DNA from 4 places in the Thermoanaerobacter siderophilus SR4 genome. Region 3 is predicted to be linked to each of the others. Evidence: riboswitches for the same ligand, from Rfam matches in the RefSeq annotation. Region 3 holds a riboswitch; each other region holds the start of a gene.
The links. A riboswitch is a leader RNA that binds a small molecule or an ion and turns the genes downstream of it on or off. The one in region 3 is predicted to bind fluoride.
Positions count from the first base shown of each region.

Region 1 (2,204 bases), 510 kb from region 3:
ATTTCAGCTATTTTAAAACACACAGGACATATATATCTCATCATTCATCAACCCTTATACCTAAAGTTTTTTTAAGATATCTATTTTCAGACTCATAACCTTTTAATCTTATTTCAAGTGTTTGGTTGTCACGCATCAACTGAAAATTTTTAAATTTCATTGCAGAGTATTTAGACGCCATAGAAATAAGCTGTCTTCTTAAATCATCTTCATTAGGATTATCCCGTTCTATTTGATATGCTTTAATCCCCATTTCAAAAATAGCTCTATATGCGTCTTCTTCTGTAAAACCATCTTTTTCAAAATCAGCAACTAACTCTTTGATTTCTTCAAAGCTTTCATCAGTAATTTCAAAAGAAATCCTAATCATAATAGCCACCTCGCAATAGTTTCAATGCTCTTTCAATCGAATCCTTAGAGTCATACCATGGTTCATCATGAAATCTATAATCAAATTTTGTTATAAACCATTCGAGGTCATTAATATTTTTTTCAATTGCAGCTTCATTTATTTTAAATATTTTCTCAATTTGTGGTGTAACATCCTTTGCACTTTCCATAAGCATATTTAAGTGGTGGAAACATAATCTAGACAAGCCTTCAATGTGCCTTTCAACAAAATCTTTATCAGCATGTAAAATATCTATCAATATATGCATCTGGTATTTATCTCTTTCACTTAAATAATCACAAATAAGGCATTTGTTTTTTGTTTCTTTCCCTCTTTTTTTCTTTAAAGACTTACGTTTGTCTGTAATCTGCTGCAATTTATAACTGATATTTGCTTTTAATGCAATTGCCAAACCTAATTTATCATATGAGTTATTCAATAATTCCAAATGATAATGGCAAAAATTTGTCTCTCTTATTTTGACATACATTTCAGGGTCTTTTAAAACCTCATCTTCAAACAAATGCTCACAATAGGCTTTTTCTTCGTCTTTTATAACCTTGCATATTGGACAACCTCCCTTATATTTTTCAAAAACCTCATACAATGGAATAAATTCTAACTTCATGCAGATTCTCATCCTCTCTTTTTTGTCAAATAAACAAAAATGGCTTCTACGAAAGCGCGTAGAAGCCATTAGCCTTCACGGCAATAAGGTGAGCTTCATCACCGTTATTTAACTTTTCTCTATAATAATATTATACATTTTTTAAACAAAAATACAAGTGAAAAGGCTACATATTAAAGACTGTTTTTCGGTTTGGATTTATGATTTTTGCTTAACATTTAATAAATCTTAATTATTTTTATCTTTTTATCTAATTATCCCACAAAATATCTATGGTATAATTATATTGGATAAACAAAATCTTTATAAAAAGGGGTTAGAATAAAATTGACATCATATGTAAAAAAACGAACCTTTATTATATTTATCTTTTTTACTATTATGATTTTCGCCCTTATCGTAAGGCTTATATGGATACAGGGTATAAACTCTGAAAAACTTGCCATGGCAGTCGAAAGGCAAAGTACTGCTGATATCATATTAAAGCCTCAACGGGGCAATATTTATGATGTAAACGGGAATATCCTTGCCTGTAATGTTCCAGCAGGAGATGTATTTGCGGCTCCTAAATTTATAAAAAATCCAGAAAAAGCTTCAGAAGAACTCTATAAATACTTAAATATGGACAAAGACTCACTTTATAAAATTCTTTCAAATAAAAACTCAGAATGGGCTGTACTTGGCAGGTCCATTCCTCTAGAAAATATAAACAAAATAAAAAGTCTTAACATACCAGGCATATATGTAGAAGATACTTTTATGAGAAACTATCCCAACGGCAAAATGCTATCACAAGTATTAGGTTTTGCAGGAATTGATGGCAACGGTTTGTATGGCCTTGAATATTCTTTAGATAAATACTTAAGTGGTGTACCTGGTCGTGAAATCTCTCTTGTTGATGCAGAAGGTAGAAAAGTAGGAGTCCCAAGCAAGCTTTACAAACCTACAAATGGTAATAATATTGTCCTTACAATTGATTCTGTAATACAAAGTTATACAGAAAAAGCCATAAAAAATGGCTATGAAAAGTATAAACCGCAAGATGGTATAACAGCAATAGTCATGAATCCCAAAACAGGTGAAATTCTAGCAATGGCAAATATACCTGATTTTGATCCTAATAATCCTCAAAAAATATCCTCACAAGACTATTGGTCAAACCCGGCAGTCTCTAGCATTTATGAG
Region 1 covers NZ_CM001486.1:501,509-503,712, forward strand. The annotation lists gene THESIDRAFT1_RS02420 (HEAT repeat domain-containing protein) at 1-44, opposite strand, end outside; gene THESIDRAFT1_RS02425 (hypothetical protein) at 41-370, opposite strand; gene THESIDRAFT1_RS02430 (DUF6062 family protein) at 363-1,019, opposite strand; fluoride riboswitch at 1,072-1,131, opposite strand; gene THESIDRAFT1_RS02435 (peptidoglycan D,D-transpeptidase FtsI family protein) at 1,347-2,204, shown strand, end outside.
Region 1: linked by a shared signal. The riboswitch ahead of THESIDRAFT1_RS02430 (DUF6062 family protein) and the one ahead of THESIDRAFT1_RS04960 (MutS-related protein) in region 3 are both predicted to bind fluoride.

Region 2 (2,204 bases), 520 kb from region 3:
CCATCTTTTTATCAAAATTCTGTAAAATATTTTTCATATCACCTTGAAACAATAAGGATATTTCTTTTTTGCTTTTTTCAACTTCTTTAATAAAGTTCTCAAAAGATTTTATATTAGATTCAAGACGCTCTAATGGAATTTGTTTCAATTTTATACTGCTTTCAAAAAAAGTTTGGCACATCGAAATAATTCTTTCAATATTTTTGGCATAGCTTTCAAGCAACACTTTTTCTTTTTCTTTTATTAAAAAATTCTGCAAATCATTTTCCAGCTTTTGAGTTCCACTCTTTTCAATTGCTTTATTATCTTTTGATATTTTGCCTTCTAATGCCAATTTAGCAGAAATTGGATAAATAGAAATGTTATTATTCTTTGTAATTTCTCTTACAATATTTTCATTAAAATTGATTATTTCCTTTAACTCCATTTCATTTACATAGTCAATTTTATTTAAAACAAAAATATTTTATTAACATTTTCAGATATTTTAGACAAAAACTCCTTTTCCAGTTCACTTATAGGAGGGTCTACTGAAAGCAAAAAAATCACAGCATCAGCTTTATTTATATAACTATATGCAACATCTGTATTATGTTTATAGACTGAACCAATTCCCGGTGTATCTATGATTACTACGTCATTACTTATAAACTCAAAAGGATATCCTATATGTATTTCCTTGACTCCTTTTATGTTTTTAGGGTTGTTTTTTTCTGTGCAATACAAATCCAATTCTTTAATGTCAATATTTTCACTTCTGCCATCATCATATAGAACTTTTGCCCATATATCAGTGCTATATTGGATTTTTGTTATAACAGATGTTAAAGGAACAACACCTGTTGGAAGTATATCAGCTCCTAACATATAATTAGTAAATGTTGATTTTCCTCTTTTAAATTGTCCTAATATCACAAGATAAAAAATATTATTGCAAAATTTATTTTTAACTTCTGAAACAGCTTCTCCTACTGCTTTAATATTGATATCTTTTGATATTCTTTCTATTTTTTCAAATATCACATCTAAGCTTCTTTTCATCTGGTTATATTGCTCCTTCATTAGCTCACCTCATATCAACAGTATAATCGAAATTCAGATATGGAGTGACATTTTTTACCTTACCATCACCCCCTAAAAAGCAAAATAGTTCCTACTGGCTTTTACACCAAGTAGGAACTATCAGCCTTTCGGCGGTTGAAGTGAGTTCCATCACTTTTTATACAATTGTCAATATCATTATACCCAAAATGTAAAAACTTTGCAAGATAGTAAAAGCTAAAGATATGCGTGCATTATATTTTTTGTTATATGATATAATGAAAGCAAGGGGAGGTTTATTAAAGAGTGTGTTTGACTTTTAAACTGTGACTTTCAAAGAATAAGCATAGGAAAGTGGATAAAAATTTAAGTTTTAGAAAGGATGAAAAATTATGCCTAAAATATCTGCTTTTGAAAAACATTTTGACAGATATGAAGAATGGTTTGAAAAAAATGAATACGCCTATCAATCGGAATTAGATGCTGTAAAATTGCTTATGCCGAAATTTGAAAAAGGGTTGGAAGTAGGAATCGGAACTGGAAAGTTTGCAGTACCTCTAGGTATAAAAAGCGGAGTAGAACCTTCTTATCAAATGAGAAAAATTGCTTTAGAACGGGGTCTTAATGTGGTAGATGGAGTAGCAGAAAATCTTCCGTTTGAAGACAACTCTTTTGACCTTGTTTTAATGGTGACGACTGTATGTTTTGTAGACGATGTGCTAAAATCCTTCAAAGAATGTTTTAGAGTACTTAAAAATAGCGGTACAATTTTAATAGGCTTTGTAGATAGAGAGAGCACAATTGGCAAAATATATCAAGCAAATAAAGAAAAAAGTCTATTTTACAAAGAAGCAACGTTTTATTCTACAAGTGAAATAGTTGAATTGCTTTACGAAGCAGGATTTAAAAATTTCAATTTCTCACAGACCATTTTTAAAAAACTTGATGAAATAAAAGAAAAAGAACCTGTAAGATATGGCTTTGGCAAAGGCTCCTTCATAGTAATAAGCGCTAAAAAATGATATTTGAACTACACTTTTTAAACAAAGCTTTTATTACGTTGTCTAAAAAATCCCCTTCTTTGGGTTGCGTATCCTCTTTTGATTCTATTTTTTCTATCAATGTACCTGATAAAACAATTTGCACATTTTGATTTCTATCCA
Region 2 covers NZ_CM001486.1:488,239-490,442, forward strand. The annotation lists gene THESIDRAFT1_RS15055 (P-loop NTPase family protein) at 1-427, opposite strand, end outside; gene THESIDRAFT1_RS15060 (dynamin family protein) at 451-1,062, opposite strand; fluoride riboswitch at 1,167-1,226, opposite strand; gene THESIDRAFT1_RS02365 (class I SAM-dependent methyltransferase) at 1,434-2,063, shown strand; gene THESIDRAFT1_RS02370 (hypothetical protein) at 2,053-2,204, opposite strand, start outside.
Region 2: linked by a shared signal. The riboswitch ahead of THESIDRAFT1_RS15060 (dynamin family protein) and the one ahead of THESIDRAFT1_RS04960 (MutS-related protein) in region 3 are both predicted to bind fluoride.

Region 3 (2,204 bases):
AAAGCTGCTGCAAGCCCTGCACTAGCTCCACATGTAAGAAGGTATTTTTCTTCAACTCTAAATCTACCAAACAACCTACTTATTCCTTGTCCGATTGAAGAACCAATTTGCACACATGGACCTTCGCGTCCTAAAGAAAGTCCTGCACCTATCGCTAAAATAGTACCTATGAGCTTTAACAATAAAACTCGTAACCAATTAACTTTTATATAACCGATAATCATGCCTTCAACTTGAGGTATACCGCTACCGCTTATCATAGGTTCTTTTTTCACTATTATACCCAATAATAAGCCTATTAGAGAAAGGAAAATTATCCAGCCAATTAACAAGTAAAGATTTGTATGAAGAATTTTGTATACACTTATTACAAGAATATTTGTTTTTTCAAGAATATATCTTAAAATAGCAATAATCAATCCAACAAAGAAACCTGTTATAATGCCTTCAACTATAATACGCTTGCGAAATTCTTCCCAATGTATTAAAGTATTGAATGTTATACTTTTACCTTTATTCAATAAGATCCCTCCCAAAACATAAAATGAATGAATATTTATTTTTCTCATATTATCATTATACTACAAAATAATGATATCTAGTATTTTATATTGTTAAGTTTACTTATAGAATAATAAGCAGTATTACAAAATTTGGATATAAAACAATACAAAAATCTTTTTATTTTAAACAAATAAACATAAACATTATGCTTTGAAGTAAATTTTCACATATTCTTGCAGGCTTCATAAAAAAGTGATATAATATTCAAAAAGGGATGAAGCCCCCTTTTGGAAAATCCGAACTGCTGATAAACAGCTGATGGCTTCTACGGTAAAAACGTAGGGGTTGTCAGCTTTTTTGTATTTAGTGCATTTGCCTACAACTTTGAAAGGGAGGTACTTTCTTATGCCTTTCCATAGCATATTATTTGAAAAAAACGAAGATGGAGTAAAAAAAGAAACATTCGAAGCGCCTGATTTTTTTGTTGACTTAAATCTTGATCAAATTATAGATGTCATAACAAGAGGCAAAGAAGAATATAATTTAAAACTGTTTTTTTACACTCCTTTAAACGATATTGATACTATCAAGTATCGCCATGAAATAATGCAAGATCTTGAAAATGAAGTTTTGCTTGAGGATATAAAATCATTTGCGGAAAAAATGCAAGAAATGCGCAAACACCTTGCTCAAGCAGACAAACTTTACTACAAATACCAGAAAGAAAGATGGTTTTTGGATGCTGTAGAAATCTACTGTGATGCAATTACTGATTTAGTAGAAGACTTGTCTTCTGTAGAGTTAAAATCTCGTGGTTTTTTAGCATTTCGTCAATATTTGATAGATTATATTAATTCTGACCGTTTTCAGCTGCTACTGAGTGAAACGAAAAAACTTAAAGCTGATTTGTCTACAGTAAAATATTGCTTGTTAATAAAAGGTAACCGTGTGACGGTTCGTAAATATGAATCTGAAATTGATTACAGTATAGAAGTAGAAAAAACGTTTGAAAAATTCAAACAGGAAGCAGCAAAGGATTATAAAGTCAAATTTTCTGATTGGCCAGATATGAACCATGTCGAAGCAAAAATATTGGATTTAGTAGCTCAGTTATATCATGATATATTTTCTAATCTTGATAATTATTGTATGAAAAATAGTGATTATTTAGACGAGACAATAGCTACTTTTGATAGGGAAGTACAATTTTATATTGCTTATTTGGAATATATGGCACTATTCAAGCGCGCTGGACTAAAATTTTGTTATCCACAAATATCTAGTAAATGCAAGGAAGTTTATAATTACGAAGGATTTGATTTAGCTCTGGCTTATAAACTCATCAACGAAAATTCGGCTGTTGTTTGTAATGATTTTTATTTAAAAGGTAAAGAGCGTATATTTGTAATTACCGGTCCGAACCAGGGAGGCAAAACAACATTTGCCCGCACTTTTGGACAATTGCATTATTTGGCCAGTATAGGCTGCCCTGTTCCCGGAAAGGAAGCGCAACTCTTTCTTTTTGATAAACTATTTACACATTTTGAAAAGGAAGAAAATATTAAAGATCTTCGTGGAAAACTGGAAGATGAATTGTTTAGAATTCACAATATTCTTGCTCATGCGACATCAAACAGTATTATAATAATGAATGAAATTTTTACCTCTACCACAGCAAAAGACGCATTATTTTTAAGTAA
Region 3 covers NZ_CM001486.1:1,008,442-1,010,645, reverse strand. The annotation lists gene THESIDRAFT1_RS04965 (ClC family H(+)/Cl(-) exchange transporter) at 1-521, opposite strand, end outside; fluoride riboswitch at 766-839, shown strand; gene THESIDRAFT1_RS04960 (MutS-related protein) at 910-2,204, shown strand, end outside.

Region 4 (2,204 bases), 300 kb from region 3:
ATCTGAGCTCCTAAAGGAATAGAATCGCCATTTAGTTTAAAATGTCCGCTTCCATCGTAATTTTCATGATGATATCTTATAATATCCGAAAAATTTTCTCCAAAAGGCAACTTCTTTACAATTTCACTTCCTCTTTCACTGTGTTTCCACCATTCGTCTTTGTTAAAATCTTCGTATATATCTCCTTGTCCTATATCATGTAACAAAGCAGAATAATACACTTTTTTTGTTTCTTTTTCATCCAAATTCAGCATCTCAGAAATCCTTAGAGAAATATAAGCCACCCTTCTTGCATGTCCCATGTTCTTATACTCTTGCACGTCAAGGGCCAAAGATAAAGCAGACAGCAGATTATTATAATTTAAATTCACATTTTATTCCTCCTAACTGATATTTATTTTCTACTGACATATATTATACACCAATCAAATCAATTTTCCCATATAATTTCCGAGATAATATCCCAATACTCCTCCTATTAGTCCAAATATAATTGTTAAGGACATATATATAAATGCATGAAAATATTTTTTATTCTTGATTAAGTCTACTGTCTCATGGGAAAAAGTTGAGTATGTTGTAAAAGCACCTAGAAATCCCGTTGTCAGAAAAAGTTTAACATCATAGCTTAAATTTACATTTATTTTAGGACTTGATAAAAAGTTTAATAAAAACGCACCTAATACATTTATAATAAAAGTTTCGATAGGAATAACTATCTCTCGGTTTTCCTTTATATGCCGCGATATTTCATATCTCAATATTGCTCCCAAAATTCCTCCAATTCCTACATATAGTATACTTGTCACTCTTCTTCCTCCCGCTCCTTTAATAGTAAGTCAAAAGTTTTGTCAGCAAATTCAAATCCTAAATAAGACATCAAAAGGCCACCAAATATTGATAAAATTATATAACTTAGAGCAATATAATCTTTCCCTGCTTTTAATAAATTTATTGTTTCCATACTAAAAGTAGAAAATGTTGTAAAAGCCCCAATAAATCCCGTTGTTATCGCCAATCTCAAATTAGTATTTACCTTGTACTCATCCATAGTAAAATTAGCAATAAAACTTAACAAAAACGAACCTAAAATATTTATTACAAAAGTTTCAAAGGGAAATGCAGTGTGATACATCTTTGTAAAGTAAATTGTTATTAAATATCTTAGTACGGCTCCAAAAAACCCGCCAATCCCTATATAGATGTATTCCATGAAAATCTCCCTTTCTGTTTACATTTTTGGGCAATAAAAAGCTCCTATTAGGCCTTATATCATCCTAATAGGAGCCATCAGCGTTTCCGCATTTATGGCGAGCTCCATCGCCTTCTGTTATTTACCACAAATTTATTATAATAAAGTACAAATGAAAATGCAATACCTTTTACAATTCTCTTCTACCTTCAAGAGCCCTTGAAAGAGTTACAACATCGGTGTATTCCAAGTCACCACCTACCGGCACCCCATGAGCAATCCTTGTGACTTTTATTCCTAACGGTTTTAATAGCTTAGCAATGTACATTGCTGTCGCTTCTCCTTCTATGTCAGGATTTGTAGCAAGTATGACTTCTTTTACATTTCCATTTTTTACTCTGTCTAAAAGTTCTTTAATTTTTATATCTTCAGGGCCAACGCCCTCTATAGGAGAAATAACACCATGAAGTACATGATACACTCCTTTATACTCTCGTATTTTCTCCATTGCAACAACATCCATAGGATGAGAAACAACACATATAAGAGAATGATCTCTTTCTTTATCACTACATATGTTACAAACCTCTGTGTCAGTTATGTTATAACAAATTCTACAATACTTTATCTTTTCTTTTGCATCAATAATCGCTTGAGACAAGCTTTTTACCTCTTCCAAAGGCATATTTATTATGAAAAAAGCAAGCCTTTGTGCTGTTTTAGGACCTATACCGGGCAACTTTGACAGTTCTTCTATAAGCTTCGCTATAGAAGTAGAATAATAGTTCATTTTTTCACCTCAAAACAGTCCAGGAATGTTTAGTCCTCCGGTTATCTTTGCCATTTCAGAAGCAATCATTTCTTCTGCATTCCTTAACGCTTGATTAACCGCAGCTAATACAAGGTCTTCTAACGTTTCTACATCATCTTTATCTACAACATCAGGATTTATTTCAATACTTACAAGTTCTTTTCTGCCATTAGCAACTGCTTTTACCATCCCACCACCGGC
Region 4 covers NZ_CM001486.1:1,305,259-1,307,462, reverse strand. The annotation lists gene THESIDRAFT1_RS06335 (HD-GYP domain-containing protein) at 1-371, opposite strand, end outside; gene crcB (fluoride efflux transporter CrcB) at 426-809, opposite strand; gene crcB (fluoride efflux transporter CrcB) at 806-1,213, opposite strand; fluoride riboswitch at 1,275-1,334, opposite strand; gene recR (recombination mediator RecR) at 1,383-1,982, opposite strand; gene THESIDRAFT1_RS06315 (YbaB/EbfC family nucleoid-associated protein) at 1,992-2,204, opposite strand, start outside.
Region 4: linked by a shared signal. The riboswitch ahead of crcB (fluoride efflux transporter CrcB) and the one ahead of THESIDRAFT1_RS04960 (MutS-related protein) in region 3 are both predicted to bind fluoride.